DNA from 2 places in the Cupriavidus sp. 09_S30 genome. Region 2 is predicted to be linked to the other one. Evidence: riboswitches for the same ligand, from Rfam matches in the RefSeq annotation. Region 2 holds a riboswitch; the other holds the start of a gene.
What was found. A riboswitch is a leader RNA that binds a small molecule or an ion and turns the genes downstream of it on or off. The one in region 2 is predicted to bind glycine.
Positions count from the first base shown of each region.

Region 1: it holds a riboswitch for glycine, as region 2 does, so the genes downstream of both, AC1Z3O_RS28585 (D-amino acid dehydrogenase) here and gcvT (glycine cleavage system aminomethyltransferase GcvT) in region 2, are expected to answer to the same signal.

Region 1 covers NZ_JBXOWI010000002.1:1,860,755-1,876,702, forward strand. Annotated here, with positions in the region: gene AC1Z3O_RS28535 (DUF1045 domain-containing protein) at 1-516, shown strand, start outside; gene phnN (phosphonate metabolism protein/1,5-bisphosphokinase (PRPP-forming) PhnN) at 513-1,112, shown strand; gene AC1Z3O_RS28545 (phosphonate degradation HD-domain oxygenase) at 1,348-1,875, opposite strand; gene phnE (phosphonate ABC transporter, permease protein PhnE) at 2,029-2,823, opposite strand; gene phnD (phosphonate ABC transporter substrate-binding protein) at 2,908-3,888, opposite strand; gene phnC (phosphonate ABC transporter ATP-binding protein) at 3,997-4,830, opposite strand; gene AC1Z3O_RS28565 (hypothetical protein) at 4,888-5,058, shown strand; gene AC1Z3O_RS28570 (methyl-accepting chemotaxis protein) at 5,103-6,671, opposite strand; gene AC1Z3O_RS28575 (putative bifunctional diguanylate cyclase/phosphodiesterase) at 6,801-8,537, opposite strand; gene AC1Z3O_RS28580 (LysR family transcriptional regulator) at 8,878-9,744, shown strand; glycine riboswitch at 9,914-10,040, shown strand; gene AC1Z3O_RS28585 (D-amino acid dehydrogenase) at 10,090-11,397, shown strand; gene AC1Z3O_RS28590 (MarR family winged helix-turn-helix transcriptional regulator) at 11,439-11,897, opposite strand; gene AC1Z3O_RS28595 (PaaI family thioesterase) at 11,958-12,434, shown strand; gene AC1Z3O_RS28600 (M20/M25/M40 family metallo-hydrolase) at 12,489-13,949, opposite strand; gene AC1Z3O_RS28605 (acyl-CoA synthetase) at 14,082-15,719, opposite strand.
Region 2 covers NZ_JBXOWI010000001.1:4,173,048-4,188,995, forward strand. Annotated here, with positions in the region: gene AC1Z3O_RS19400 (hypothetical protein) at 1-1,156, shown strand, start outside; gene AC1Z3O_RS19405 (cation:proton antiporter) at 1,302-2,525, shown strand; gene AC1Z3O_RS19410 (YbdK family carboxylate-amine ligase) at 2,525-3,640, shown strand; gene AC1Z3O_RS19415 (PaaI family thioesterase) at 3,678-4,121, opposite strand; gene AC1Z3O_RS19420 (EthD family reductase) at 4,249-4,572, opposite strand; gene AC1Z3O_RS19425 (L-serine ammonia-lyase) at 4,698-6,074, opposite strand; gene AC1Z3O_RS19430 (DUF421 domain-containing protein) at 6,117-6,653, opposite strand; gene gcvP (aminomethyl-transferring glycine dehydrogenase) at 6,738-9,668, opposite strand; gene gcvH (glycine cleavage system protein GcvH) at 9,759-10,139, opposite strand; gene gcvT (glycine cleavage system aminomethyltransferase GcvT) at 10,229-11,356, opposite strand; glycine riboswitch at 11,443-11,580, opposite strand; glycine riboswitch at 11,602-11,690, opposite strand; gene AC1Z3O_RS19450 (glycine zipper 2TM domain-containing protein) at 11,787-11,990, opposite strand; gene AC1Z3O_RS19455 (UvrD-helicase domain-containing protein) at 12,353-14,446, shown strand; gene AC1Z3O_RS19460 (hypothetical protein) at 14,720-15,283, opposite strand; gene AC1Z3O_RS19465 (response regulator) at 15,539-15,948, shown strand, end outside.

The DNA.
Region 1 (15,948 bases), on a different contig from region 2:
GATGCCACCGCGCGCGCTTTCGCCCGGCGCCAGCAGGCCTTCGCCGCGCAGCTCGCGCTACGCGACCTGCGCGGATTCCTCGCCTGGTGCCTGGCCGACGCGCCCGAGGCGCACGAGGGTCGCCGCCGCATGCACGCGCTGGCCGACGACGCCGTGCGCGACTTCGACGTCTTCCGCGCGCCGCCCACGGCCGAGGAAATCGCCCGCCGCCGCCCGGAACGGCTCAGCGCCGCCGAACGCGACATGTTGACGCGCTGGGGCTACCCCTATGCGTTCGACACCTTCACCTTCCACATCACGCTGACCGGCTTGCTCGACCCCGCTGCCCAGTCCGAGGCATCGACCCGGCTGCGCACACTGGCGGGCGCAGGGACGCAGGCACCGATGCCGGTCGACCGCATCAGCCTCTACGTGCAGCCCGAGCCTGGCGCAGACTTCCTCGTCGCGCGCCACTATGGCTTCGATGGCGGCACCGTGGATGGCGCCGGTGCACACTACCTCGGGAGCGAGGCATGAACGGACTGCAGACGTCTCCACCCATGCCGCAAGGCACCGCGCCGGGATCGCTGTTCTACCTGATGGGTCCATCCGGCAGCGGCAAGGACTCGCTGCTGCGCTCGCTGCGCGACTGCCTTGGCGCATCCGACCCGGTGCTGGTGGCGCACCGCTACATCACGCGCGACAGCGATGCCAACGAAGCCTCGGTATCGCTCACGCCGGCCGAATTCGCCCGGCGCTCGGCGCTGGGCTGCTTCGCCCTGCAGTGGCACAGCCACGGCCTTCACTACGGGATCGGCATCGAGATCGAGACCTGGATGGCACGCGGCATCTCGGTCGTGCTCAACGGCTCGCGCGAGCATCTCGGCGAGGCGCACGCCCGTTACCCGCATCTGCACGCCTTGCACGTGCAGGTACACCGCAACGTCCTGGAAACCCGGCTGGCGCAGCGCGGCCGGGAGGCCGGAGAGGCCGTGGCAGCGCGGCTGGCGCGTGCCACGCGGCCCTTTGCCGTGCCGACCGGCTGCCGCCTTACCGAGATCGACAACAGCGGCCCGCTGGAACGGGCCGCCACTGCGCTGCTTGCGCTGGTTCGCCCTCCCCTGGCCGCCTGAAGACGTCAGCGCAATGCTGACGCGGATGCGGATGCCGTGCTCGACAAGGCCGAGGCGGCAATAGAACTGGTGCGGCTGCGCGGCGAAAGCCACTGGGTCCCCGCCTCTGCGGGGACGACGGTGACAAGCTTCCTCGCTCAGCCTGACCGCCTTGGTCTTCTCGCCCGGCTCCGCCTCGCTGCCGGCCACGTGCCGGCACAGGCCGCCGGCGCTCATTGCACCTACCTCATTGCACCTACCGCGCGCAGCGCGCCGCCATGGCGAGATAGTGGGCCAGCGGTGGCGTAGCCAGGCCAATCACCTTGGCCAGGTCATCATAGCGGCGCAACCGCGTGGCCGCCTGCGCGTACGGCCCGGCGCCGAACGCAGCCGCCTGCGCCGCGTCGAATGGCCCGCCCTGCAGTGCCAGGCTGTGCTGCGAGGCGGACGACAGGCTCGCGTGGTAGGCAGGATCGCTTGCGCACAGATAGCGCTTGGCGGCCACGTGCAGGCGCACGGGCTCGGTCACGTCTGCGCCGAACAAAGCGGCCAGCGCATCCGCGCCCGCCTCCTGGTGGCGCATGTCCGTGGTACTGCTCTCGGCGAGCATCAGGTGGCCGACATCGTGCAGCAAGGCCGCGACGATCAGCGCTTCGGGCTCGCCCGCCTGCTCGGCAAGCAGGGCGCACTGGAGCGCATGCTCGGTCTGGCTGATGGCTTCGCCACCGTAGTAGGCAGCGCCGTATCCGGCGAACAGGGCTTCGATCCGTTCCAGGGTCAGCATGATGGCAACAGGGGAAAAAAATAGCGGCGCGGAATTGCGCCGGATGGGGTGGTGAAGGCTTGTGGACCGAGATCGGGACCGGGCTCGGGGGCGGACACATGCGTCCGCTCGCCGGATAGACGACGCGCTTCCCGCGCGCGCCCGGCCCGGTAATCACACTAGCAGCTTGCGGATCTGCGCCGACAGCAGGTCGATCGCGGTCACGAAGGCGATGACGATGATCATCACCGCGCACGTCTGTGCGTACTGGAAGCTGCGGATGATCTCCCACAGCAAGGTACCGATGCCGCCCGCGCCAACGATGCCCACGACCGAGGCGGAACGCACGTTCGACTCGAAGCGGTACAGCGAGAACGAGATCCACAGCGGCAGCACCTGCGGGATGACGCCGAACACGATTTCTTCCAGCGCACAGGCGCCGGTGGCCCGCACGCCCTCGACCGGGCGCGGGTCGATGGCCTCGACAGCCTCGGAGAACAGCTTGGCCAGCACGCCCATGGTGTGTACCCAGAGCGCCAGCACGCCGGCGAACGGACCCAGTCCCACGGCAACGATGAACAGCATCGCGAACACCATCTCGTTGATGGCGCGGCAGGCATCCATCAGCCGCCGCATCGGCTGGTAGACCGCGGGCGGCACGATGTTGGACGAGCACAGCAGGCCCAGCGGCACCGCCATCACCACAGCCAGGAAGGTGCCCCAGATCGCGATCTGGACGGTCACCACCATCTCGTCGAGATAGTTGCGCCAGTCGCGGAAATCGGGCGGAAAGAAATCGGCGGCGAACTTGGCCATGTTGCCGGAGTCGCGCAGCAGGTCCAGCGGACGCATGTCGGCGCCCTGCCAGGACAGCGCCAGCAGGGCGAGCACGATCGCCCAGGCCAGCAGGAGCGGGAGCGAATTGCGTGGCGGGCGGGCCGGCAGCTTGGTGGTGGCGGTGGAGGACATGGCGGGCCGGGGAGAAGTGGACATCAATAACATCAGAAGGGAATGCGGCACGGCCCGGCGCTGGCGCGCCGGGCCACGGTGCGCTTACTGCTGCGCCGAGGCGGCCTTGTCGAGTTCAGCCAGGCGGCGGCTCACGTCGGCCAGGCGCTTTTCCTTGTCGGCTGCGTCCAGCGTGGTGTCGCTTTCGATCTTAGCCTTCTGCTTGGCCAGATCGATCTGGCGGATCGGCAGGAGCTGGGCGTCGCTCGAGGCACGGAAACCCCGATAGGTCAGCGCGGCCAGGGCCTGCTTCTCGTGTGCATCGCCACTCTTGCCGTAGTTGACGAAGAAGGCCTTGATCTTGTTCTTCAGGTCGGCCGGCAGGTCCTTGCGGTAGACCATCGGATCGGCGGGGATCAGCGGCGACTTCCACAGCACGCGCACCTGGTCATAGGCATTCTTGCCCGTGTTGATGCGGTAGCGCTCCATGTTCTCGGTATTGTTCACCGCCACGTCGACCTGCTTGTTCAGCACGGACAGCAGGTTGGTTTCATGGTTGCTGATGCGCACCGCCTTGAAGAGGGTCTTGGGCTCGACATGGTGGGCACCCCACAGGTAGTAGCCCGGCACGGCGGTACCCGAGGTGGAGTTGGGATCGCCCGCGCCGTAGCTGAGTTCCTTGCCGTGCTTGAGCACGTCGTCCAGCGTCTTCAGGTTGCTGTCCTTGTTGACGATCAGCAGCGACCAGTAGCCGGGGTTGCCGTCCTTGTCGATGACGGAGGCGAAGATTTCGCCGTTGGCGCGGTCGACGGCCTCCATGGCCGACTGGTTGCCGAACCAGGCAATCTGCACCTTGTTGAAGCGCATGCCCTCAATGATGCCGGCGTAGTCCGAGGCGAAGAAGGGCTTCACCTGCATGCCGAGCGTCTTGCTCAGGTCGTCGATCACCGGCTGCCAGGCAGCCTTCAGGTTGGACGAGGTCTCGGTCGAGATCAGGCCGAGGTTGATCGTCTTGCCCTCCTGGGCGGCGGCGGGCAGGGCGATGGCGCTCAATGCGAGCACCGCGACAAAGGTTCTGCGAAGCATGGACAACTCCGTTGGGGGATGGGCACTACAGTGGAAATCGGATAGGGACCGCGGATAGGGACCGACCTAGGCCGGCCGGCAACGGGCGCGCGCGGCGCCCGTTGCGCCTCAGGCCGCGACCAGGGCCGCCGGCGCGCACAGTGGTGCGTCACTGGCCGGGGCCGCGGGCTCCAGCAGCTCGGCGGCGTCGGTGCCGTAGAGCTCACGCAGCATGTCGGCGGTCAGTGCCGCCGAGGGGCCGTCGTAGACGATCTTGCCGTGGCGCAGCGCGACCACGCGCGGGCAATAGCGCATGGCCACGTCGACCTGGTGCAGCGAGACCACCACCGCTGCCCTGCGGCTGCGGTTGATCTGCGCCAGCAGCTCCATCACACGCCGCGCAGACTCGGGATCCAGTGAAGCGATCGGCTCGTCGGCGAGGATGACGCTCGCGTTCTGCACCAGCGTGCGCGCGATGGCCGCGCGCTGCTGCTGGCCGCCCGACAGCGTAGCTGCACGCTGAAACGCATAGTCGTCTATACCAACCTGGGCAAGCGCATCAAGCCCGGCGTCGATCTCCTCGTGACGGAAGAAGCGGATCAGGCTGCGCCATAGCGGGATGCGCGGCAGCATGCCCGTCAGCACATTGGTGATCACCGGCAGGCGGCCCACCAGGTTGAATTGCTGGAACACGAAACCGATATCGCTGCGCACTTGGCGCACATCGCGCGCCAGCCGCCCGTCGCGCTGCACGCAGCGACCGTTGACGAGCACCTCGCCGCAGCCGGCATCGGCGCCGACGAAACCGGCCACATGGCGCAGCAGTGTCGACTTGCCCGAACCCGAGGCGCCCAGCAGCGCCACCATCTCGCCCGGCGCCACCGTCAGTGTGACGTCGTCGAGGGCCTTGCGATCCACCCGGAATGATTTAGACAGCCCGCGCACTTCAATCGCATGGGTCATGCCGCTCTCCTTGCTTGAACAGATGCGCAGATTCTGGCCGGCAACGATGACAAAACGATGAAGACGGCCGACCAAATTGCAGCCGTTTTCTGCCACCTTGCAGTCATTTTGCAGACATTTGCCAGACATTTAGCAGGCATTCGGCAAACAGACATTCGACCCACTGGCCGGACCGATCGCCAGCTGCGCGGCGACGCCCGCCGCGACAGCCACGTCGCCGTGCGCTGAGCGGCGCGGCCGGGGCGGGGCGCGCCGCCGCCGCGGCAGCTCCCTCAGTCCGCCAGCATGAAGACGTTGACGCAATCCTCCAGTTGCTGCGCCTGCCGCTCCAGCCGGAACGCGCCCTCGGCCGCCTGTTCGACCAGCGCGGCATTGCCTTGTGTCAGCCGGGCGACCTGCACCACCGCCTGATCGATATTGCCGATCTCCTGGCTCTGTTCCTGGCTGGCGTGAGCGATGGCGGCAACCGACGATAACAACTTGCCCATGGTGTCCGCGACGCCCGCCATCGACGCACCTGCCGCCGTCGCGGCTGCGCCGACCACCGCAATCCCCTGCCCCGACTCGGCCAGCAGCAGCTTGATCTCCTTGGCCGCCGCCGCGGTCCGCTCCGAAAGGCTGCGCACTTCGCCTGCCACCACGGCGAAGCTGCGCCCGGCCTGGCCCGCGCGCGCGGCCTCCACGGCCGCATTCAGCGCCAGGATATTGGTCTGGAAAGCGATGCCGTCGATCAGGGACGCGATCTCCTCCACCTTGCGCGACTGCCGGTGCAGGGCCGCGGCGATATCGACCACCTTGCGCACTTCGTCGTTCGCGACCGCAGTCGCCGCCGACGCTTGCCCCGCAGCATCGTGCATGCCGTCCGCGCCGACCGCGTTGCGGCGCGCGCTCTCCGTGATCTGCGACAGGCTGGCCGTGGTCTGCTCCACCGTAGTGGCCTGTTCCTCGTTGCGCTGGGACAGATCAGCGTTGTGGTCGGCCTGGTTCCTGGCGGCGACGCGGATCACGTCGACGGCCGTGCGCGCGTCGAGCAGCACGCCGATCAGCTTGGCGTTCATCTGGTTCAGCACCCGCCCCAGCATGCGCGTCTCGGTATCACCGTGTTCGGGGAACTGGCATTGCACCATGCCCGTCGACACCGCGAATGCCGTCTCATTGAGCTGCTTCAGTGGCAGCAGTACCTGGCGCGACAGATAGACCGCCGCACCCAGGCAGATGACCGCCCCCGCGGCAAAGAGCGACCACACCAGCGTGGCGCGCTCCGCGCCGCCGGGCAGCATCGCCGCCACTGTCTCCAGCAGCATGACCAGCACCAGCGCCAGTATCACTCCCCACAGGCGGAGATAGACCGGGCACGCCAGCGCCCTGCCGGCAAGGCCAGCCAGCCCGGTGCGCTCGACTTCGCCCCGCCGTATCACGAAGCCCCGGTCATCGCCTGCGCGGATCTTGCGGTACAAGGCATCGGCGGCGTCGACCTGCACGCGCGTGGGCTTGGTCCTGACCGACATGTAGCCGATCTTCTGCCCCGACTTGAACACCGGCGTGACATTGGCCAGCACCCAGTAGAAGCCGCCGTCCGCACGCCGGTTCTTGACCACCCCGGTCCACGGCCGGTCGGACTCCAGGGTCCGCCACATGTCGGCGAACACCTTCGCCGGCATATCGGGATGGCGCACGATGTTCTGCGGCTCTCCCAGCACGGCCTCGCGCGCGAAGCCGCTGCTGCGGATGAAGGCGTCGTTCGCATAGGTGATCCGGCTCGCCGTGTCCGTGCGCGTGACGATCACCTCGCCGTCCGGCAGCACGTACTCTTCATTCTTGATCGGTAGATTCTCGCGCATTGCCTTGCCTGTTGGTCGATTCGCGCGCGCCGCCCCGCCACTGCCGCAGCAGGTGTGGGCCAGTGCCAGCCGTTCCCGGCGCGCGAACGGGGTGGGCTGGCGGAACAACAAAGAGCCGCCGGCAGGCTGCTACCAGCCCCCGCCTGCGCCCCGTGTCCTCAGGTAGTGCACCAGTTCGCCGATCGGCATGGGCCGCGCCAGCGCAAACCCCTGCGCGAAACGGCAACCTTCGGCCATCAGGAAATGCAGTTCCTCGCGCGTTTCCAGGCCCTCGGCGATCACGCCGACGCCCAGCGCAGATGCCAGGTGGATGATGGCCCGGATGATCTTGGCCGAGTACGCGCCATGACGGATCCCGGCGATGAGCTGGCGCGCGATCTTGAGCGAGGCGACCGGGATATGCCCGAGATAGCCCAGGTTCGAGTAGCCGGTGCCGAAATCATCGATATAGATCTCGATCCCGGCCCGCGTCAGGCTTTCCAGCGCATTCGAGGTACAGTCGCCCTCCCGGATCAGCGCGCCTTCCGTGATCTCGATCTTCAGCGCGCCGGGCGGCAGGCCGATGCGGGCCAGCAGGGCCTCCAGCTTTGCCGCCAAACCGCTGGCGTGTAGTTCGTCGGCCGGAATATTGACCGACACGCTCAGATTCGTGCCGACTTCGTGGCAGGTGCGCGCAATGTCGCTGCAGGCGCGCTCCAGCACGAAGTCGGTCAGCTTGCCGCCAAGCCCGAGGTCATGCACCACCGGCAGGAATTCAATCGGCGGCACCGGCCCGAGGCTCTTGGAGTTCCAACGGATCAGCGCCTCCACGCCTACCACCTGTCCGCTCTGCAGGTCGAACATGGGCTGGTACGCCACCCACAGCTCATCGGCGCTGAAGGCACGGCGTATTGCCTGGTAGATCTGGTGATAGCGTTCGGCGTTGCGCTTGAGGGTTGGCGAATAGTGCTTGGTGCGGCCGCGCCCCTCGCGCTTGGCCTCGTACAGGGAGATGTCCGCCTGCTTGAACAGCGCCTTGCTGTCGCCGCCGTCGTCCGGAAAGCGGCTGACGCCGATGCTCGCCCCGACGTAGAGCGTCATGTCGGGCAGCACGATGGGCGCTTCGACCTGGTCGGAGATGCGCTGGAGAATGGCTTCGCGGTCCTCGTCCGTCAGCGGGCCGGCCAGCGCGATGGTGAATTCATCGCCGCCCAGCCGGGCCACGATATCGCACGCCCGCACCGCGCCGGCCAGCCGTTCCGCCACCTTGGTCAGCACGCGGTCGCCGACGTCATGCCCCAGCGCGTCATTGATGCCTTTGAACCGGTCCAGGTCGATCAGCAGCAGCGTGACCCCCTGGCAGCGTTCGCTGCTGGCCGACAACAAGGCATCGAGGCTGTCGAAGAAGCTCGCCCGGTTGTGGAGCTTGGTCAGGTCGTCGTAGCAGGCCAGCTCGCGCAGCCGGCGTTCGGACTCCAGGCGGAAGGTCACGTCGCGCCCGGCGGAGACGAAATGGGTGATGCGTCCGCAGGCGTCCCGCAGCGGGGTTATCACTTTCTCCTCGGAGAAAAGAGACCCACTCCTCCTCCGATTAACGAAAACCCCGCTGAATGATTTTCCCGCACTGATTACCGACCACAATTCCCGATAAAACTCATCGCTCATCTCTCCAGATTTCAATATCGAGAGCGAATGACCGATGACATCGGCGCGCGCATATTCCGTCAGCAGCTCGAAGGCACGATTGACATAGATAACACGGCCATTTGACTCCGTGATGACAATCGAATCGCCTGCCTGTTCCATGGCGAATGCATAGATCGACAGATTGTCGTCCAAGCACGCTGTACCGCCCCACCCCGCTTCGCCGGCACACTTGAGCTGCATCGCCGCCTTTTCCCCGTCACTGAAGCCGGACCGGTCTGCCGCGCAAATCGGATCCGGAAGCCCGCTCTAGTGGCGGGCGTGGTATTTATTCTGAACAACCCAGAGCAAAGCATTTGAATTTCTACAATAAAAATCCGACGAAATTCAGGCGATACTCAACATTATTTTTTAAACTATTCTGCAATGTGCCCGACTCTTTTGTCCGGAGCACATGCACCCCGAAAACAGGACTCCCGCACTCCTGCCTTTGACTTAACTCAACCCGGGGCGCAGCCAGTATGTGTATAGTCGCGCGGCATGTAAAGCAAGATAAATTGATGCGGAGGCAGTAGTTTTCCTTATGGGACGCAGACCCACCATCGAGCAGTTGCGCGTGTTTATCGCGGCCGCGGAGCACCAGAGCTTCACCCTGGCGGCGCGCGCCACGCACAAGACGCAGGCCGCGGTCAGTATGCAGATGCGACAGCTCGAGGACATCGCCGAGGCCAAGCTGTTCGTGCGCGGGGCGCGCCAATCGGCGCTTACCAGCGCCGGCGAAGCGCTCTACGCCTATGCCAAGGAAATGATCTCGCTGGAGGCCGAGGCCTGGGGTGCGATGCGCCACCGGGCCAAGACCCGCTTGCGCGTAGGCGCTCCCGAAATCTACATGCCGCTGCTGGTCGACGCCTTGCGCGACTTCACCAACGCTCGGCCGGATGTCTGCGTCGATCTCTTCTCCGCGCCCACGGCGCAACTCGCGAAACGATTGAAGGACGGGCGCATCGATGTGGCGATCGGCGTGCGCGGCAGGCATATGGACGGCGAGCTTCTCTGCAAGCAGGCGCTGCGCTGGGCCGTGCACGGCTCGGCGTCCGAGATCTGGTTGCGCAGACCGGTGCCCATTGCCTTGTTCGAGCCCGGCAGCACCGCCCGCACCCATGTGCTGGACGCGCTGCAGCACACCCGGGTCCGCTACCTCTGCGTCCACGAGAGCAATTCATTGGCGGGCATGCTCGCGGGCATCAGCGCCGGCATCGCGGTGGGCGCGGTTCCGATACAGGCAGCGGGCAGCGCGCTGAGGACCCTCGGCCCCCTCGACGGGCTGGCCGACATCGAACCGCTCGACATCGTCGTCGCTGCCGGCGCCGGCCACTGCTTGCCCGAGCGCCAGGCCTTCCTGGCTGCGCTCACCGCGGGATCCCGCCACTGGAATATGAGTCTCCAGTAGCGCCGGCAGCGGCCACCCGCCGTCTGCAAGCGGCATTTGCCGCACTTGCCGCACCGGCGCGGTACATGCTATGGTGCGCTTTCCAGGAGAACGGGACAAAACGGCCAGCAGCCTGGCCCGTCCCTGCCGAAGGCGTATCCCCGAAACGCTCAGGTACAGAAGACTGGACACCAAACGAACTGGAGAGCGCCGCGCCCCGGGTTGCAAACCCGCCAGGGTTGGCGGCCGCCGAAGGGGCAAGCCGACGTCCGGGTGGACCAGGCGAATCTCTCAGGCAAAAGGACAGTGGGGGCAGACGTGCCAGACGGCGCGCCTGCCCCTTTTTGCTTTCCTGGAGCCAGAGAAATGAAAGTCATCGTGATGGGTGCAGGCGTGATCGGCGTGGCCTCGGCCTGGTATCTCGCCAAAGCGGGCCACGACGTGGTGGTGCTGGAGCGCAACGCTGGCGCGGCGCGCGAGACCAGCTTCGGCAACGGCGGCCAGATCTCGGTCAGCCATGCCGAGCCCTGGGCCAACCCTGCCGCACCGTGGAAGATGCTGCGCTGGCTGGGCCGCGAAGACGCCCCGCTGCTGTTCCGCCTGCGCGCCGACCCGGCGCAATGGTCCTGGGGCCTGAAGTTCCTGCGCGAATGCTCGGCGCGGCGCTCCACCCACAATATGATCCAACTGCTGAACCTGGGCACCTACAGCCGCGCCAGCCTGCAGGCGCTGCGCGCCGAGACCGGCATCGAGTACGACCACCTGACGCGCGGCATCCTGCATTTCTATACCAGCCAGAAGGAATTCGACGCCGCCATCGAGCCGGCCCGCGTCATGCGCGAGCTGGGCTGCGAGCGCCAGGTGATCGGCACCGACGAGGTGGTACGCATCGAACCGGCGCTGGCTGCGATCGCGCCGCGGCTGGCCGGCGCCACCTTCACCAGCGAGGATGAATCGGGCGACGTGCACCGCTTCACCACCGCGCTGGCGGCGCAATGCGAGGCGCGCGGCGTGCGCTTCCGCTATGGCGTGCGCGTGCAGCGCCTGCACGCCGACGGCGGCGGCATGCGCGCGGTGGAATATGCTGACGAAAGCGGCGCCTACCAGCTGGAAAGCGCCGACGCCTACGTGCTCGCCCTGGGCAGCTTCAGCCCGCTGCTGGCACGCCCGCTCGGCGTCAAGCTGGACATCTACCCGGCCAAGGGTTACTCGGCCACGCTGCCGGTGCTGGACCCCTCGTGCGCGCCCAGCGTGAGCCTCACCGACGACGAATACAAGCTGGTGTTCTCCCGCTTCGGCGACCGCCTGCGCATTGCCGGCACGGCGGAACTGAACGGCTATGCGATGGAACTCAACCCGCTGCGCTGCGAGGCCATCGTGCGGCGCACGCTGGAGATCTTCCCCGGCATGAGCCGGCCCGAACTGGCGCGCTACTGGACCGGCCTGCGCCCTGCCACGCCCGGCAACGTCCCGTATATCGGCGCCAGCGGCGTGCCGGGGCTCTACCTGAACACGGGACACGGCACGCTGGGCTGGACCCACGGCTGCGGCTCGGGCCGGGCCATCGCCGACATCATCGGCGGGCGCGCGCCGGAGGTGGACTTCGCCTTCACCGGCGAGGTACCCCGGGCGCGCACCGGGGCCGCCGCCGCGCCGCGCTCGGCGGCGCACTGATGGGCTCGTGCCGGCACCGGCAGACGGTGCCCGCTGCGCGCCTATTCGCCAAGCGCAGCCGCGGTCTCGGCAAACAGCTTCGGCAGCCCGGGCCCGAGCCGCGCCACCAGCGCGCGGTTCGCCAGTGCCCATAGCGCAAGCGCCTGCTTGAGGCGGAACGCACCCGTCTCGGTCAGCCAGACGGCGCGCCGGCGCCGGTCGGATTCGGAGGTCACGACCTCGGCCAAGCCCGCGCTGGCGAGCTGGTCCACATTGCGCGACATGGTCGACTGGTTCAGCCCGGCACGCTGGGCCAGTGCGGCCAGGGTGTCGTCCGGCGCGGATGCGATCAGGCACATCAGGCTGAACTGCGTGCTGGACAAGCCGGAGGGCGACAAGGCCGAATCCAGCTCAGCCGTGATGCGCCGCGCCACCATGCGCGCGAGCCCGCCCAGATCGGCGTCGAGCGCCGAGTGCGCATCGGTGCGCAGGGTTCTTGGGGCTTGTCTTCGTTTCTCCATGCCACTAGTATATGCAGATACAATCATTGCATCTACATATATTCCACTGAGAGGAGACACATGACATCGCATCGCTATGGCCTGGCCGACCCGGCCCAGATCGCCGACATGAGCGGCAAGGCCGTGCTGCAGGCAATCGTGGACGGCAGCCTGCCGCAGCCACCGATCACGGAAGTGCTGGGCTTCTGGCTGGCCGAGGTCGGCGACGGCTTCGCCGTCTTCGAAGGCGAGCCGACACCACACCTGCTCAATCCGCTCGGCACGGTGCACGGCGGCTGGGCGCTGACCCTGATCGACAGTGCGACGGGATGCGCCGCGCATTCCCTGCTGCCGGCCGGTTCGGCTTACACCACGGTCGAGACCAAGGGCAATTTCTCCCGGCCGATCCTGCCCGACGCCGGCCGCGTGCGCGCCGAGGGGAAGGTGATCAACCAGGGGCGGCAGATCATCACCGCCGAGGCCCGTGTGCTGGCGGCCGACGGCCGCATCCTGGCCCACGGCACCTCGACACTGCTGGTGCTGCAGCCGCGCCGCTAGAGGCGGGGCGCATGCACGCCCTGCGCCGGCGGTATCACAGGCGCTGCGCCGTCCTTATGGCGCCACCGCGATCACCTGCGCCACCGCGGCTGTCAGTTTCTTCGCGTAGGGCACGTGCAGGAACTCGTTCGGGCCGTGCGCGTTCGACTTCGGGCCGAGCACGCCGCACACCATGAATTGCGCCGACGGGAAGCCTGCCTGCAGCGTGTTCATCAGCGGGATGGTGCCGCCCTGGCCGATATAGGCGAGGTCGTGGCCGAAGTGCGTGTGCGAGGCCTCGTCCATGGCTTGCGCCAGCCACGGCGCGAGCCCGGGCGCGTTCCAGCCGTTGGCGGCGCCTGCTGCGGGCTTGAAGGTGACCTTGGCGTTGTAGGGCGGATCCAGCTCCAGCAGCGCCTTCAGGTCTGCGGCCGCCTGCGCGGCATCGACGAGCGGCGGCAGGCGCAGCGAGAGCTTGAAGGCGGTGCGGGGACGCAGCACATTGCCGGCATCCGCCAGCGATGGCAGGCCGGCCGCGCCCGTGACCGACAGTGATGGCCGCCAGGTCGCATTGAGCAAGGCCTCCTGCGGATCGGCGACGACCGGCAGCACCGGGCGGCCATCGCCGCCGCAGGACCAGGGCATGCCCTTCCACACCGCCTCGCCCAGGATATGCGCGGCGGCCTCGGTCTCGCGCAGGCGGTCGGGCGGAACCGGGCAATGGAAGGCGCCCGGCAGGATGTTGCCGGTGGCCGCATCCTCCAGGCGCTCGAACAGCTGGCGCATCACGCGGAAGCTGGACGGCGCGATGCCGCCGTAGGAGCCCGAATGGATGCCCTCCTCCAGCACCTCGACTTCGAGGTCGCCCACCACCAGCCCGCGCAGCGAGGTGGTCAGCCATAGCTGGTCATAGTTGCCCGCGCCCGAATCGAGGCAGACCACCAGGCTGACCCGGCCCAGCCGCTCGCGCAGCGCGTCCACGTACGGCAGCAGGTCGTAGCTGCCGGATTCCTCGCAGGTCTCGATCAGGCCCACGCAGCGCGGCCGCTCCACGCCCTGCGCGTCGAGCGCGGCCAGGGCCGCGATGCTGGCGTAGATGGCGTAGCCGTCGTCCGCGCCACCGCGGCCGTAGAGCCGGCCGTCTTCCATCTTCGGCGTCCAGGGGCCCAGGTCGCGGCGCCAGCCGTCGAATTCCGGCTGCTTGTCCAGGTGCCCGTACAGCACGATCGTCTCGTTGGCACCCGAACGCGTGGCCGGCGTTTCGAAATAGAGCAGCGGCGTGCGTCCCGGCAGGCGGATCACTTCCAGCTTCAGGCCACGCACCGGCTGGCGCTCGGCCCAGGCTGCCGCATCGGCGATAACGCGCTCCAGGTAGCCGTGGTCCGCCCAGGCGGCATCGAAGGCCGGGCTCTTGGCGGGTACGCGGATGTAGTCGGTCAGCGCGGCGACGATTTCGTCGTCCCACTTCCGCTCGACGAATTCGCGCAGCGCGGCGGCATCGAGCGCGCGGATCGGTTCAGCCGTATTGGAGGTCATGGGGAGGTCCTGGCAGGTGGGAAGCGGCCCTGGCGGGCCGTGCCGAACATTGTCGCACAGGGGCAGCGCGGGACACAGGCGGCGGCATGCCGCCGCTGTGCCCCGCGGGCCGGACCAGCCCCGAGGGCCGCCTTAGACGTCGATGGCCGAGTCCGACTTGACCTTGCGGCGCAGCTCGAACTTCTGGATCTTGCCGGTCGAGGTCTTGGGCAGCGGCCCGAAGTAGATCGCCTTGGGCACCTTGAAGCCGGCCAGCAGCGTGCGGCAGTGTGCCATCAGTTCCTCTGCGGTCGCGCTTGCGCCCTCCTTCAGCTCCACGAAGGCGCACGGCGTCTCGCCCCACTTGGCATCGGGCTGGGCCACCACGGCCGCCGCCAGCACCGCAGGGTGCCGGTAGAGGGCGTCTTCCACCTCCACGCTGGAGATGTTCTCGCCGCCGGAGATGATGATGTCCTTGCTGCGGTCCTTGATCTTCACGTAGCCGTCGGCCGTGCATACGCCCAGGTCGCCCGTGTGGAACCAGCCGCCGGCAAAGGCTTCGCGCGAGGCCTTCTCGTTCTTCAGGTAGCCCTTCATGCAGATGTTGCCGCGGAACATGATCTCGCCGATGGTCTCGCCATCGGCCGGCACAGGCTGCATGGTGTCGGGATCGAGCACGGCCACCTGCGACTGCAGGTGGTAGCGCACGCCCTGGCGCGCCTTCATGACCGCGCGCTCCTCCTGCGACAGCGCGGTCCAGCTATCCTGCTCGGCGCACACCGCGGCCGGGCCGTAGACCTCGGTCAGCCCATAGACATGGGTCAGGTCGAAACCCATCGCCTCCATCTGCGCCAGCACCGCGGCCGGCGGCGGCGCGCCGGCCACCATGCCGCGCACGGGTCCGCGCAGCCCTTCGCGCCAGGCGGGCGGCGCATTGACGAGCGCGGTGTGCACGATCGGCGCGGCGCAGTAGTGGGTCACGCCCTCCTCGCGCATCAGGTCGAAGACCAGCTTGGGCTCGAACTTGCGCAGGCAGACATTGACGCCCGCGCGCGCCGCCACAGTCCAGGGGAAACACCAGCCGTTGCAGTGGAACAAGGGCAGCGTCCACAGGTAGACGGCGTGCTTGGGCATGTCCCATTCGAGGATGTTCGAGACGGCATTGATCGCCGCGCCCCGGTGGTGGTAGACCACGCCCTTCGGATCCCCGGTGGTGCCGGAGGTGTAGTTCAGGGCGATGGCGTCCCATTCGTCGTCGGGCAGGCGCCAGGCGTACTCGGGATCGCCGCCGGCCAGGAAGCTCTCGTAGTCGGTCTCGCCGAAGGGCTGGGACGGCTCAGGGCCGAGCGCGTCGTGCACCGCGATCACCTTCAGGCCCGGGATTTCGAGCGCCATCTGGCGCGCCACGTCAGCGAACTCGGTGTCGGCCAGCAGCACGCGCGCCTCGCCGTGGCGCAGCATGAACACCAGGTTGGCGGCATCGAGGCGGATATTGAGCGCATTGAGCACCGCGCCGGCCATCGGCACACCGAAGTGGGCCTCGACCATGGCCGGCGTATTGGGCAGCAGCGCCGCCACCGTGTCGCCCTTGCCCACGCCTGCGGCGGCCAGCGCGCTCGCCAGCCGGCGGGTGCGGGCATAGGTGTCGCGCCAGTTCTGGCGCACGGGACCGTGCACGATCGCCAGCCGGTCGCCGTACACCTCGGCAGCGCGGGCGATGAAGTCGATCGGAGTCAGGGGAACGAAATTGGCCGGATTCTTGCCCAGGCCCGTCTCGAAGTCGGTTGGCATAATTGGAGTCTCCGCTTGCACCGGCGCGGTCTGCAGCCGGCTGCTGTTACTTTTTGCGCTGCAAGGCTATCATCGCACACGCCGCCGCACTGTCGCCTGGATGACAGTGCGACGGTGCGACGCGCCCGGCGCATTTTGGCGCCCCTGCCGCCCTTGCTGCCTTTTTTCTCTTTTTTGCTCCCTATTTACTTGCCGCCACCAGCCTCGCCTCTCTCCTCGCCACCTCTCC
Region 2 (15,948 bases):
GGCGACGGGCAATGGCGCCGCGGTCGGCGAGGTCTGGCAACGCTTCGCCTTCGATGCGAATGCCCAGGATGCCGCCGGCTACTATCGCGCGGCCGAGGCCCTGGCCGACTTCATCGGCACCGTGCCCTCGTCCGAAGCGGCGCTGCGGCCCCAGTTGGTGCAGGCGCTGCGCCTGGGCCAGCAACGCTTCGAGCGCTATTTCGAGACCGGCGAGGGCAGTGCCGAGGGCCACGGCGGCGACGCCGACCCGCACTTGTACGCACTGCTGTGCCGGCTGCTGGCGCGCAGCCTGCCGGCCGGCGCCGCGCATCTGGCCGAGCGCATCGAGCTGCATCGCAAGGGCATCGCCGCCAGCGAGTTCATTGCGCAGTGGATCGACCTGCTCGACTGCCACGCCGAGGCGGGCGACCACCACAAGGCGGTGGAAGTCGCCGGCGAGCTGCTCAACCGCTATCCTCTTGAGCGCGACCCCGCCAGCGTCGGCTGGATCTTCAGCAGGCTGATGGCGGCGTGGCAGGCCATCGGCGGGGCCGAGGCCACTGAATCGGCCCGCCTCGCATTGGCCCATATGGACGCGCGCCTCGACGGCCTGCCGGTGGAGGCCCGCAGCGAGGCGGCCCATGCCATGGCGCATGCGCGCGCACACCTGGCCGCGCTGCTGCAGGCCGGTGCCGATGGCGCGCACGAGCATGACCGGGCCGACCTGTGCACCGAGATCGAGGCACTGCAGCGGCGCGCCCTGCTGGTCGAGGACGCCTGGCTGTTCAATCGCTTCGGCCTGGTCTGGCGCGACATGGGCGAGCGCGAGCGTGCTTTCCCGCTGTTCGAGCAGGCCATCGCGCTGGCCGGAAACGACCCGCGTGACCAGGCCGGCCCGCGGGTGCAGCGCGCGCTCATCCTGAATGCCCAAGGGCGCCATGCCGAGGCGCTCACCGATTTCGACATGGCCTTCGCCGTGCGAGACGACTGGGATGCCGAAGCCTGCCTGAACGCGGTGCAGGCCGCGCTGGGGCTGGACCGGCGCGAGACTGCGCTGGCCTACTTCGACAAGGCAAGGGCCCGCGGCGCGGCCCAGGGGCGCAGCCGTGGCCTGTACGCGAAGGTGGAGTCGGCCCTGCGCGCGACCCGTCCCAAGTGGAAGCTATGGGGTGTGTGACCTGCCGCACATAGGCGGCTACCCGACCCGATCCATGTAGAAGACAGTGGTTTCGCTGGAGATCGAAGATAATCTCGTAGCGATGGGCGCAATGTCGGACAAACGCCGACTAGAATTGTCATGGGCTTCCAGTACCATGGCTGCCATGAATGGACTGAGCCAACTGTTTCCTAGCCTGCCGCTGGTACCCGGCGGGCTGTTCTGGGTCGGGCTGGCGCTGGTCGGCGCGGGGCTGGCTGGCGAGCTGAGCCGGGCCTACCTGCGCCTGCCGCGCATCGTCGGCTATGCCGCCGCCGGCCTGGCGGCCGGCACGCTTGGGCATGCCATCATCGATGAAGAGATGATCGAGCAGACGCGCGTGCTGATCGACATGGCGCTGGCGCTGGCGCTGTTCGAACTGGGCCACCGGCTGTCGATTTCCTGGCTGCGCGCCAATCGCTGGCTGCTTTTCACCAGCGCCTTCGAGAGCCTGCTCACCTGGGGCCTGGTCTCGGCCGTGCTGCAGTGGATGGGCGTGGCACCTGCGGTGGCCATCCTGGCCGGCGGCATCGCCGTCAGCACTTCGCCCACCATCGTCCTGCAGCTGAAGAACGAACTGCGCGCCGAGGGCCAGGTGACCGAGCGCCTGCTGGCGATGGCGGCGCTCAACAGCATCTACGCGGCCATCATCGTGCAGCTGGCCACCGGCTGGCTGCATTCCGAGTACGGCAATCTGGGCGCGGCGTTGCTGCACCCGCTCTACCTGTTCATCGGCTCCTGCGCGCTGGCCTGGGGCATCGGCAAGGCCGGCCATGCCATCTACGCCCGCATGTCTACTGACGATCACTACAGCTTCCTGGTGCTGGTCGGCCTCGTATTGTTCGCGCTGGCGCTGACACGGGTACTAAAATTGTCCATGCCGCTGACGCTGATGCTGGCCGGCGTGGTGTTCAAGCACCAGGACCGTCAGCCCCATGTGTGGCCGGCGCATTTCGGCAGCGCCGGCAGCTTGCTGATCATCGTGATGATCGTCTCGCTCGGCCTGCCGCTGACCGCCCATGACTGGGTGGTGGGCGGCGCGGCCGCCGTGGTGCTGGTGATCCTGCGCCATGCCGCCAAGCTGGCCGGCGTGGTCTCGCTGGGCTCCTTCTCCGGGTTGAGCCTGAAGCAATGCATGGCGCTCGGTCTGGCGCTGGCGCCGATGTCCGGCCTGGCCTACCTGCTGATGAGCGACGTGGGACGACTGTATCCCACCACCGGCGAGCCGCTGGCCGCCATCATCCTGTGCACGCTGGCCATCGAACAGTTGCTGGCACCCGTCCTGGCGGCCTGGGGGCTGCGCATCGCCGGTGAGTTGCGCGGCGGCAATGTCAGTGGAGGAGGGCGCTGATGTCTCTCGAATCGTTCAAGCACTCCGAGGCGTTGACCTTCGGCATCGAGCTGGAGCTGCAACTCGTCAACCGGCACGACTACGACCTGGCCCCGTTCGCGCCCGATCTGCTGCGCGCGCTCAAGGGAGCCCGGCACGAGGGCGACATCAAGCCCGAGATCAGCCCGTCGATGATCGAGATCAGCACCGGCATCTGCCATAGTTATGCACAGGCGCTGGACGAGCTCGGCACCATGCGCGACCTGATGGTCGAGGCTTCGCACGCGCTCAACCTGGGCATCGGCGGCGGCGGCACCCATCCGTTCCAGCAGTGGTCGGATCGCACCATCTCGGATTCGCCGCGCTACCGCTACATCTCCGAGCTCTACGGCTACCTGGCCAAGCAGTTCACGGTGTTCGGCCAGCACGTGCACATCGGCTGCCCCAGCGCCGACGAATCGCTGTACCTGCTCCACGCGATCGGCCGCTACGTGCCGCACTTCATCGCGCTGGCGGCGGCCTCGCCCTATGTGCAGGGCGTGGACACCGGCTTCGCCTCGGCACGGCTGAACTCGGTCTCCGCGTTCCCGATGAGCGGGCGCGCGCCCTTCGTGCTGACCTGGGAGGCCTTCACCGCCTACTTCAACAAGATGCACGCCACCGGCGTGATCGAGAGCATGAAGGACTTCTACTGGGACATCCGTCCCAAGCCGGAATTCGGCACCATCGAAGTCCGCGTGATGGATACCCCGCTCACGGTTCGGCACGCCTGCGACATCGCCGCCTATATCCAGGCCCTGGCGCGCTACCTGCTGCTGGCGCGCCCCTTCATGCCACAGGAAGACGACTACCTGGTCTATACCTTCAACCGCTTCCAGGCCTGCCGTTTCGGCCTGGAGGGCGAGTACGTGCATCCCAACGAACTGACGCGGATGCCGATCGCCGACCACATCCTGTCGATCTGCGACGCGCTGGTGCCCCACGCCGAAGCGCTGGGCTCGCTCGAGGCACTGGCCAATATCCGTGCACTGGCGCTCAGCCGCAACGGCGACGAGCGATGGCTGCGCCAGGTGCACGCGGACTCGCGCAGCCTGCGCGAAACGGTGCGCCAGAGCTGCGACCGCTGGGCCACGTGAGCCGCCGCGCGGCGGCGCGCGCAGGCGGCGCCGCCGGCTAAGCGGAGCCTGCCGCCGGCGCGGGCATGCGCCGGATCACGGCCGACGCCGTCGCCGTGGCAAGCAGCTCGCCGCCCTGGTAGAGCTCGGCGGCAAGCAGGCAGATCTGGCCGCCGCGCCGCACCACTCGGCCCATGGCGTGGATGCGGCCGGGCACGGCCGGGCGCGCGAACGAGACATTGAGATTGACGGTCGGAGCGAACTCGCCGCGCGCCAGCGTGGCAGCCAGCACGGGGCCCATGGTGTCGTCCAGCATGGCGGCGAGGAAGCCGCCCTGGATGTGCCCGGCCGGATTGCAGAAGGCCGGCCGGCCTGCGAAGTCGATCTCGATGCGGCTGCCGTCGGCCGATACGCCGCGGATCTCCATGCCCAGCGTGTGCGCCGCGGGCGGCTGCGGCAGCCGGCCGTCCTGTATCTGCCAGAAGAAGGCTTCCCGGTCCATCGTCGCTTGCTCCCCAGGGTGAGAAGACCCGATGCTGGGCCAGGCCTGCTGACAGCGTGCTGTCAGCAGGGGCGGCACCGCCGCAGCGGATGGACCGTGCCCGCGTACAGGCTGCGGCCCCCGCCGTTCAGCGCGGCAGCAGCACCTCGCTGAGCTGGATCACCGGCTTGGCGTCGGTGTAGTTGGGGATGTCGCGCTGCAGTTCGGCCGCATTCGGGCCGAAGGCGGCGGCGAAGGCCTCGGTGGTATCGAAGAGGAAGTGGCCCATCGCCACGAAGGCCGGCGGCGTACCCGGTGCTGCACCGCCCAGACCGCGCTCCACGCCGTAGCCGCGGTAGCCCGCCTGCGCACGGAACAGCTCGTCCGCGCGTGCCATATGGCGCGAGAGGTAGTAGTCGAAATCGAACTTGCCGCCTTCCTGGTAGGGATAGAGGATGCTGACTTTGATCATGGGAGTCCTGGTCGGAACTGCATCGGAGGCCGCGCCGCTCGCGTGCTGCCCCTGCCCGCCGCGGCGCGGCGACGACGGACAGGACGCCAGCCTAGCAAAAAGCGGCGCGGCCTGCCGGACCGGATTCAGCACTCGACGATATTGACGGCCAGCCCGCCGCGCGCGGTTTCCTTGTACTTGGTCTTCATGTCGGCGCCGGTCTCGCGCATGGTCTTGATCACCGAGTCGAGCGACACATAGTGCATGCCGTCACCGCGCATGGCCATGCGCGCCGCGTTCACCGCCTTGACCGCGGCCATCGCGTTGCGTTCGATGCAGGGGATCTGCACCAGGCCGCCGACGGGGTCGCAGGTCAAGCCCAGGTTGTGCTCCATGCCGATCTCGGCGGCATTCTCGACCTGCGCCGGCGTGCCGCCCAGCACGGCCGCCAGCGCGCCTGCGGCCATCGAGCAGGCCACGCCGACCTCGCCCTGGCAGCCTACCTCGGCGCCGGAGATCGAGGCGTTGAGCTTGTAGAGCAGGCCGATGGCGCCGGCGGTCAGCAGGAAGTCCACCACGCCCTGCGCGCTGGCGCCGGGCACGAAGCGGTCGTAGTAGTGCAGCACGGCGGGGATGATGCCGGCCGCGCCGTTGGTCGGTGCGGTGACGACCCGGCCGCCGGCGGCATTCTCTTCGTTGACGGCGATCGCATAGAGGTTGACCCAGTCGAGCGCGGAGAGGGGATCGGACAAGGCGCGTTCGGCGCGCTCGGTCAGGTTGCGGTACAGCTCGGGGGCGCGCCGCCTGACATGGAAGGGGCCCGGCAGCTCGCCTTCGGTGCGGCAGCCGCGCACCACGCAGCCCTGCATCACCTCCCAGATGTGCAGGAGGCCAGAACGTATCTCGGCCTCGCTGCGCCAGGTCAGTTCATTCTCCAGCATCAGCTGCGCGATGGACTTGCCGGTAGCCGCGGCCATCTCCAGCATGGTGCGGCCGCTGCGGAAAGGATGGGGCAGTTGCCGCTCGGCCTCGCGCAGCTGCGTGTTCGGCGCGCCGGCGGTGACTACAAAGCCGCCGCCTACCGACAGGTAGCGCGCTTCGCGCAGTGCCACGCCGGCCTCGTCGAAGGCGTGGAACTTCATGCCATTGGGGTGTTCGGCCATGGCCTCGCGCCGGTAGAAGACGATGTGCTCCTTTTCGACGAAGGGCACTTCGTGCTTGCCCAGCAAGGCCAGCCTGCCGCAGGCGCGCAGCGCGGCGAGCTGCGCCGCGATGCCGTCGGGGTCGACCGTGTCCGGGCTTTCGCCCATCAGGCCGAGGATCACGCCACGGTCGGTGCCGTGGCCCTTGCCGGTGGCGCCGAGCGAGCCGTACAGCTCGACTCTCACGCTCGCCACGCGCGACAGCAGGCCGTCGCGCTCCAGCCCGTGCGCGAACAGGTTCGCCGCGCGCATGGGGCCCACCGTATGCGAACTCGACGGGCCGATGCCGATCTTGAACAGATCGAAAACACTGACAGCCACGATGGTCTCCTTATCGATGGCTTTGCGGGTGCCGAGCCGGCCTCAGACCGTCTCGTCCTCCGTTTCCTTGTCACGCCACAGCGAGCCGGCGGCATCGTGCGGTGTCACGGGTGCTTCCTTGTGCACCAGCACGCTGATGCTGCCGTCGGTTTCGAGGATGGCGAAATGCACATCGCCGATGCGCTCGCAGCCGGCGCGGCGCAATGCTTTGTGCAGGTCGTCGCGGGTGATCCGCTCGCGCCTCATTAATTCAGTGTAGACCCGGCCGTCGTGCACCAGCACCTCGGGCCGGCCTTCGGTCAGGCGCTCGAAGCGCCGGCTGCGCGCGGTCAGCGTGGCCAGCAGAAGGTTGGCGGCGACCAGCGTGACGGCCAGGATCAGGCCTGCGGTGACCGAGTTGTCGCCCGCGTTCATGGCGTTCTGCACGGCATTGGACAGCACCAGCAGCAGCACCAGGTCGAACGGCGTGAGCTGTCCGATCTGGCGCTTGCCGGTGATGCGCAGCAGCACCAGCACGCCGCCGTAGACGATCAGGCCGCGCAGCACGAATTCCCACCAGGGGGCACTCAGGTTCCACATTGCGACTCCTGCTTTACAGCATTGTGCCATGTGGCGCGGCCGGCGCCGGGCGGCACCCGGCGCCTTGCTCGCTCACGCGCGCGCTCAGTCCTGCGCGTACTCGCTGACCGGCACGCAGCTGCAGAACAGGTTGCGGTCGCCGTACACGTTGTCGGCGCGTCCGACCGGCGGCCAGTACTTCTGCGTGCGCAGCGAGGCCACCGGATAGGCCGCTTCTTCGCGCGTGTACTGGTGGGTCCACTCGTTGGCGGTGACGACGGCGGCGGTGTGCGGCGCGTGCTTGAGCGGATTGTCCTCGCGGTCGAAGCTGCCGTCCTCGACGCGGCCGATCTCCTTGCGGATGGCGATCATCGCGTCGATGAAGCGGTCCAGCTCGTGCAGGGCCTCGCTCTCGGTCGGCTCGATCATCAGCGTGCCCGGCACCGGGAAGCTCATGGTCGGTGCGTGGAAGCCATAGTCCATCAGGCGCTTGGCCACATCCTCGTTGCTGATGCCGGTGGACTTCTGCAGCGGGCGCAGGTCCAGGATGCACTCGTGCGCGACCAGGCCGTGCTGGCCCGTGTACAGCACGGGATAGTACGGCGCCAGGCGCTTGGCCACGTAGTTGGCGGCGAGGATGGCGTTCTCGGTGGCGGCGGTGAGGCCGGCCGAGCCCATCATGGCGATGTACATCCACGAGATCGGCAGGATGCTGGCCGAGCCGAAGGGTGCCGAGGAGATGCCGCCGATGCCCCTGTCGTCGCGCCGGTAGCCCACGCTGTCCTGGTTGGGCAGGAAGTCCGCCAGGTGCGCGCCGACCGCGACCGGGCCCACGCCCGGGCCGCCGCCGCCGTGCGGGATGCAGAAGGTCTTGTGCAGGTTCAGGTGCGAGACGTCGCCGCCGAACTGGCCCGGCGCCGCGGTGCCGACCATCGCGTTCATATTGGCGCCATCCACGTAGACCTGGCCGCCGTGCTTGTGCACGATCTCGCAGATCTGCTGCACGCCCTGCTCGAACACGCCGTGCGTCGACGGGTAGGTGATCATGACGGCCGCCAGGTTCTGGCTGTGCTGCTCGGCCTTCTTGGCCAGGTCTTCCAGATCGACGTTGCCGTTCTCGTCGCAGGCCACCACCACCACCTTCATGCCGGCCATCTGCGCGGACGCCGGGTTGGTGCCGTGCGCCGACGACGGGATCAGGCAGATGTCGCGATGGCTCTCGCCGCGGCTCGCGTGGTAGGCATGGATGATCTGCAGGCCGGCGTACTCGCCCTGCGAGCCGGCGTTCGGCTGCAGGCTGACCGCCGCGTAGCCGGTGGCGGCGCACAGCATCGCCTCGAGCTGGTCGATCATCTCGCGGTAGCCAACGCTCTGGTCCAGCGGCGCGAACGGGTGGATCTGGCTGAACTCGGGCCAGGTCACCGGGATCATCTCGCTGGTGGCATTCAGCTTCATCGTGCACGAGCCCAGGGGGATCATGGTGCGGTCGAGCGCGAGGTCCTTGTCGGCCAGCATGCGCAGGTAGCGCAGCATCTCATGCTCGGCATGGTGCGTGTTGAACACCGGATGCGTCAGGTAGGCGCTCTGGCGCGCCAGCTCGGCCGGATACGCGTCCTGCACGGCGGCTTCGATGGCGTCGAAGGCGAGCGAGGCGGGCAGCGGCTTGCCGTGCGAGAAGACTTCCCACAGCGCGACCACGTCGTCGCGCGTGGCGGTCTCGTCCAGCGAGACGCCGACGCGGGTCGGGCTCACGTGGCGCAGGTTGAGGCCGCGCGAGGTGGCGGCGGCGTGGATCGCTTCGGTGTTGAAGCCGGTCTCGAACGTCAGGGTGTCGAAGAAGGTCGCGTTGGTGCGCGCGAAGCCCAGGGACTGCAGGCCGGCGGCCAAGGTTGCCGTGAGGCGGTGCACGCGCTGCGCGATGCGCTTCAGGCCGGCGGGACCGTGGTAGACCGCGTACATCGACGCCATCACGGCCAGCAGCACCTGTGCGGTACAGATATTGGAGGTCGCCTTCTCGCGGCGGATGTGCTGCTCGCGCGTCTGCAGCGCGAGGCGGTAGGCCTTGTTGCCCTGGGCGTCGATGGTAACGCCGACGAGGCGGCCCGGCATCGAGCGCTTGAAGGCGTCCTTGACGGCCATATAGCCTGCATGCGGCCCGCCGAAACCGAGCGGCACGCCGAAGCGCTGCGAGTTGCCCACGGCCACGTCGGCACCCCATTCGCCGGGCGCGGCCAGCAGCGTCAGGGCCAGCAGGTCGGCGGCGGCCACCACCAGGCCACCGGCGGCATGCACGGCATCCGCGATGGCGCGGTAGTCGTTGACGTCACCGTTGACGCCGGGATATTGCAGCAGCACGCCGAAGGCATGGGCGCCGGCGGCGTCGGCGGCGGGACCGACCTTGACTTCGATGCCGAGCGGCTTGGCACGCGTGCGTACCACTTCCAGCGTCTGCGGCAGCACGTCGTCGGCCACGTAGAAGGTGTTGGAGGCGTGCTTGTTGACGCGCTGCAGCAGCGTCATCGCCTCGGCGGCCGCGGTGCCTTCATCGAGCATCGAGGCATTGGCGATGTCCAGGCCGGTCAGGTCGGTGATCATCTGCTGGAAGTTGAGAATCGCTTCCAGGCGGCCTTGCGAGATCTCGGGCTGGTAGGGTGTGTAGGCGGTGTACCAGGCCGGGTTTTCGAAGATGTTGCGCAGCACCACGCCAGGGGTGTGCGTGCCGTAGTAGCCCTGGCCGATGAAGCTCTTGCACACCCTGTTCTTGCCGGCGATGGCGCGCAGCTTGGCCAGCGCCGCTTCCTCGCTCAGCGGCTCGGTGAATTCGCCCAGCGGCAGGCCGTCGCGGCGGCGAATGGCGGCGGGGATCACGGCGTCGATCAGCGCGGCGCGGCTGTCGTAGCCGAGCACCTTCAGCATGTGTTGCTGTTCGGCGGCGTCTGGGCCGATATGGCGGCCGGCGAAGGCGTCGCGCGCCTCCAGTTCGGCCAGCGTGGGCCGTGTGGTATTGGCGGCGTTCATGGGCAGCGGGGCGTTCATGGCAGGAATCTCGTGGGCGCGGCGCCGGTGGTCGGCCGGCCGCCGCGCGGTCTTTCGGTCTCGGGCGGCCCGCTCGCGGGCCGCTAGGCGTCAGGCGCCGACGCTGGCCTTGTAGGCATCGGCCGACATCAGGCCGTTGACGTCGTCCGCATTGGCCGGCTTCAGCTTGAACAGCCAGGCCTCGAAGGCGTTGGCGTTGACGCTTTCCGGCGCGGCGCTGGCGGCCTCGTTGACGGCGATCACTTCGCCGGCCACCGGCGCGTAGATGTCGGAGGCGGCCTTGACCGACTCGACCACGGCCAGCGCATCGCCGGCGCCGACCGCGCGGCCCACCTCGGGCAGCTCCAGGAAGACGATGTCGCCCAGCGCGTCCTGCGCGTGGTCGGTGATGCCGATGGTCAGCGTGCCGTCGGCTTCGACGCGCACCCACTCATGCGACTCGGTGTACTTGAGGTCGGGGGGGAAGTTCATGCGGATTCTCCAGATTCGGATTGTTCTATTTGCGTCCGCCGGCGTGCGGGTGCCGACCGCCGGCGGACGCGCTGTGACCGTTGCGAGCGTCAGCTCACGAGTGCCTTGCCATTGCGCACAAACGGCAGTTTAACCACAGTCGCGGCCAGCTTGCGGCCGCGGATCTCCACTTCGACGTTCTCGCCGATCTGCGTGCCCAGCGGCAGGCGGGCGAAGGCGATGGACTGGGACAGGGTCGGGCTGAAGGTGCCGCTGGTGGTTTCGCCGTTGCCGGCGGCGGTGATGACCGTCTGGTGCGCACGCAGCACGCCGCCCTTGTCACGCAGGATCAGGCCGGCGAAGGCGGACTTCTGGCCGGCGGCCAGCAGCGCGGCCTTGCCGGTGAAGTCGCGTTCGCTTTGCAGGTCCACGGTCCAGGCCAGGCCGGCGTCCAGCGGCGAGGTGTGGAGATCCATGTCCTGGCCGTACAGGTTCATGCCGGCCTCCAGGCGCAGCGTGTCGCGCGCGCCCAGACCGGCCGGGCGCACGCCGGCCGCGTCCAGCTTTTCCCAGACCGCGGCGACGTTCTCGGCCGGCACCACCAGCTCGAAGCCGTCCTCGCCGGTGTAGCCGGTACGTGCCACCATGATCTCGCCGACGGCCGGGTCCTGCACCGTGATGGCATTGAAGGGCTTGAGCGCATCGCTAGGCTGGGTGCTGGGGAAGGTGCTCCACACCTTGGCGCGCGCGTTCGGGCCCTGCACGGCAACGATGGCCAGCGGCTGCACGCCGGCGGGCGCGTTGTCGGTGCGGCGCGGCGTGATGGTGACACCGCTGCCGGTGGCCGCATTGCGGGCCTGGATCCATTCGATGTCGGTGGGCGCGGTGCTGGCGTTGACCACCAGGCGGAAACGGTCTTCGGCGAAGAAGTAGACGATCAGGTCGTCGATCACGCCGCCCTTTTCGTCGAGCATGCAGGAGTACAGCGCCTTGCCCGGCGTCTGCAGCTTGTCGACATTATTGGCCAGCAGGCCGCGCAGGAAGGCGCGCACATTGGCGCCGGCGAGGTCGACCACGCACATATGGGAGACGTCGAACATGCCGGCGTCGCTGCGCACGGCGTGGTGTTCCTCGATCTGGGAGCCGTAGTTGACCGGCATGTCCCAGCCGCCGAAGTCGACCATGCGGGCGCCGAGGGCGCGGTGGATGGCATTGAGGGGCGTGGCCTGGAGCGTCATGGGATGGATCTCTTCGGTTGCGAAAACGAAAAAAGGGCCATCCGCCGCATGGCTCGCGCGCGTTGCGCTGCGAATCCGCTGCGGCGGATGACCCCTCTGTCCTCGATACCTGAGAGATTACAAGGCGGTTCCTGGCGGAACCGGACCCTGTGCGCCCCTTCGGTGGACACGCTCACCGTCATTCATGCGAACGATGGCGGGTGTCGCTCTCCAGAGTACGGCGTGCATCGTGTGCATACTGCGCGCCGATCCGACCAGTCCATGGTGCCTGAGAGTTTTCGGGTGATACCCCTTCGGCGGCGCGATCTCTCGCGCGCTCTCCCGGCCGGATGCGCGAAATTTACGGGAGGCCCCTGGCTTTGTCAACGCGCTCTTTATCGACACGCTGCAGCCTGGCCGGGGCGGAGATCCATTGCCCTTGTTGCCCCTGTTAATGGCCCCTGTGGTTGCTCGGGGTGGTCACGTTGCCGATGACACCGCCCACGGCCGCGCCGCCGACCGTGCCCAGCGCATCGCCGCCGGTCAGCACTGCGCCGCCCACGGCGCCGACGCCGGCGCCGATGACGGTGTTACGCTGCTTCGGCGTCATATCCGCGCAGCCGACGAGCGCCACCAGCGCAGCCCCGACCAGCATCGCCCGTCCCCCGGTCTGAAGGAAATGCCTTTGCGTCCGCATGCTGCTTCCCCCTTTGTGTCTGACATGCCATTCCGGGCACGTACGACTTACTCGGCCATACTGATTAGAGGGTGAAGGCGGCGCGATTCTCCGGCACTTACGCAAAGTTACATCGATCAGACAAGGATCAGACCGGCAAAGTGGCGCGCAGGCAGGCCGGCGACGCGGCCGCCGCGTGTTAACATCGACCGCTTCGATCGACCGGATCGACCGCTTCGGCGGCCGCGCCCCGCATTGCGTATCCGTCACGCTCCGCTGCCTGCGGCCGCGCCCGGCGCGCCCTTCCGTACCCACTCCACTGCCACGCCGCCTTCCCGCGCATGACCCACGGACTCAATCCCGCCCAATCCGAAGCCGTCCGCTACCTCGACGGCCCCTGCCTGGTGCTGGCCGGCGCCGGCTCCGGCAAGACGCGGGTGATCACGCAGAAGATCGCCCACCTGATCGAAGACAAGGGCTTCGAGCCCCGCCACATCGCCGCGGTCACCTTCACCAACAAGGCCGCCAAGGAGATGCAGGAGCGCATCGGCAAGCTGATGGAAGGCAAGACCACGCGCGAGGGCAAGCGCATCCCGCTCAAGCAGCTCACCGTGTGTACCTTCCACTCGCTGGGCGTGCAGATCCTGCGCGCGGAAGCCGAGCACGTCGGCCTGAAGCCGCAGTTCTCGATCATGGATTCCGATGACTGCTTCGGGCTGGTGCAGGAGCAGCTCGCCACCACGGACAAGAAGCTGATCCGCAGCGTGCAGAGCACGATTTCCCTGTGGAAGAACGGCATGGTCGATCCCGAGGCGGCCATCGCCCAGGCCGCCGATGCCGACGAGCACCAGGCAGCGCTGGTCTACCGCAACTACGTGGCCACGCTCAATGCCTACCAGGCGGTGGATTTCGATGACCTGATCCGGCTGCCCGCCGAGCTGTTCGCGCGCGACGAGGCCGTGCGGCTAAAGTGGCAGAACCGCCTGCGTTACTTCCTCGTCGACGAGTACCAGGACACCAATGCCTGCCAGTACCAGCTGCTGAAGCTGCTGGCCGGCGGCTCCCACCTGCGCGCGCCGGCCTTCACCGCGGTGGGCGACGACGACCAGGCCATCTACGGCTGGCGCGGCGCGACACTGGACAACCTGCGCCTGCTGCAGACCGATTTCCCGGACCTGAAGGTGGTCAAGCTGGAGCAGAACTACCGCTCCACCGTGCGCATCCTGGAAGCGGCCAACGCCGTCATCGCCAATAATCCGAAGCTGTTCGACAAGAAGCTCTGGAGCGAGCACGGCATGGGCGATCCGGTCGCCATCAACCCGATGAACGACGAGGAGCACGAGGCGGAATCCGTCGTGTTCCGGCTCTCCGCCCACAAGTTCGAGCGCCGCGCGCAGTTCCGCGACTACGCCATCCTCTATCGCGGCAACCACCAGGCACGGTTGTTCGAACAGATCTTGCGCCGCGAGCGCATTCCTTATGTGCTGTCGGGCGGGCAGAGCTTCTTCGACAAGGCGGAGATCAAGGACATCTGCGCCTACCTGCGCCTGGTCGCCAATCCGGACGACGATCCCGCCTTTATCCGCGCCATCACGACGCCCCGCCGCGGCGTCGGCAACACCACGCTGGAGGTGCTCGGCACCTTCGCCGGCCAGGCCAAGGTGTCCTTGTTCGAGGCCGCCATGATGGGCGGCATCGAGGGCAAGCTGCAGCCGCGCCAGCTCGAGCCGCTGCGCGTGTTCTGCGAATCGATGGTGCGGCTGGCCGACCGCGCCGCCAAGGATCCCGCCACGGTGGTGCTCGACGACCTGATGGAAGGCATCCACTACGAGGCCTATCTCTACGACACCTTCGACGAGCGCCAGGCCCAGTCCAGATGGACCAACACGCTGGAGTTCCTCGAATGGCTCAAGCGCAAGGGCACTAAGCCCGAGGGTGAGGTGGGCGACGGCGAAGCCACCGGCTACGACACTGCCGACGGCTTCGGCAGCGAGGGCAAGAACCTGCTCGAACTGACGCAGACTGTAGCGCTGATGAGCATGCTCGAAGGCCGCGAGGAAGATCCCGACGCGGTGCGGCTGTCGACGCTGCACGCATCCAAGGGCCTGGAGTACCCGCACGTGTTCCTGGTCGGCGTGGAGGAGGGCATCCTGCCCCACTGCCGCGAGGACGAGGACATGAGTGACGAGAAGGTCGAGGAGGAGCGCCGGCTCATGTACGTGGGCATCACGCGCGCGCAGCGCAGCCTGCACATCAGCTGGTGCAAGAAGCGCAAGCGCGCGCGGGACACCTATTCCTGCCAGCCCTCCCGCTTCATCGGCGAGATGAAACTGGAAGAGGCGCCCGCGCCCAAGGACGAGGCGCCGGCGATGAGCCCCAAGGATCGCCTGGCCGGACTCAAGGCCCTGCTCGGCAACGGCAAGGCCGCCGGATGAAGCCCGGCCACGGTCCGCTGATACAAAGTGGATACATGGGGTTACTAGGCAGACAAGACCGGCACGGGCACCGGGGCTAGCATCAAACCTGTCCGCGGCCTTGCGTCGCGGGTACCGCTCCGGGCTTAACCCTTCTGTCCGGCGCGGTCGGGCATGCGTGCCCGGTTCTTCCCTGTTTGACGCCCTCGGCCTATGGCGCGGGGGCGTTCTTTTATCTGCTTGTATCTGCGTCTGCGCCCGGATGGCGCAGCAGATCCTATCGGAAAGGGCCGATCAGCGTGGAGAGTCGCGCCCGGGCCTGTTCCTGCCTTCCGGTTCCCCATTGCTGCCTAGGCCGCCGCGCATCCCGTGCATGGACGGTGGCATCAGGCCCAGCCAATGCGCCGCCTCCGGCATCGCGCGCAAGCGCTGGCGCTGAGCCGCATCCAGGCTTTCGTCCAAGGCCAGCCAGCGCTCGCTGACCGCGCGGCGATCCTTCTCCAGGGCATCGTGCAGGCGTTCCATGGCCTGCACGCGCGGACGCAGCGGCGCGCTGCCGTCTCGGATCGCATCGGGATCGCCGCCGTCGCGCAGGAAGCGCGCGCGCAGTTCCAGCGCATGCGCGCGCGCCTCGCGCGTGGCGGACTGCGCAGCCTGCCAGAGGGCGGTCTGCGCCGGGTTCAGGTTCAGTGCCTCGCGCAGTGGAACGGCCGCGCCGGCGCGCGCGGGCGGGTCCATCGGTGCACTTTGCAACGCGTGCGCCGGCAGGGCCAGCGCGGCGGCGGTGCCGAGCACGGCAAGGCTGAGGAGGAAGCGGGCGCGGCGTAGCGCGCCCTGCAGTCTGGTTGGGCTCGTCATGGGAAGGCTCCGTTAGCATCGAGGAAGGTCGATCGAGGAAGGCCGGCATCAGGAGGCGGATGGCCGACATTTCCATGCTATGCCCCGTTTCCGTGCGCAGTTTGAGCACTTCGTCACTGTGCGGACGCGTGTCCGTACATCCACCGGCCTGCGGGCGCCACTCTGTATCAGCGTCGATACAAAGCGGCCAAAGCCGGAGTATGCTGTGCTGCTACAGTGAGCGCCTGCGGCGCATGCCGCCTTGCTGAAATGAGAATGGAACCCTCCGCCACCGCTCCGCTTCAATTGCTCGTCGTCGACGACGACACCCAGATCCGCACGATGCTGGCCGACTACCTGTCGACCTTCGGCATGGCGGCCGACGGCGCCGAGGGCGGTGCGGCCATGCGCGCGGCGATGGCCGCCAAGACCTATGACCTGGTCATCCTCGACCTGTCGCTGCCCGGCGAGAACGGTCTTGCACTGTGCCGCGAGATCCGCGAGAACGGCGACACGCCCGTGATCATGCTGACCGCGCGCGCCGAACTGGCGGACCGCGTGGTCGGGCTGGAGGTCGGTGCCGACGACTACGTGACCAAGCCCTTCGAGATGCGCGAACTGGTGGCGCGCATCCATACCGTGCTGCGACGCAGCCAGGGCGGTCAGCGCCGGTCCGCCGCGGCCGC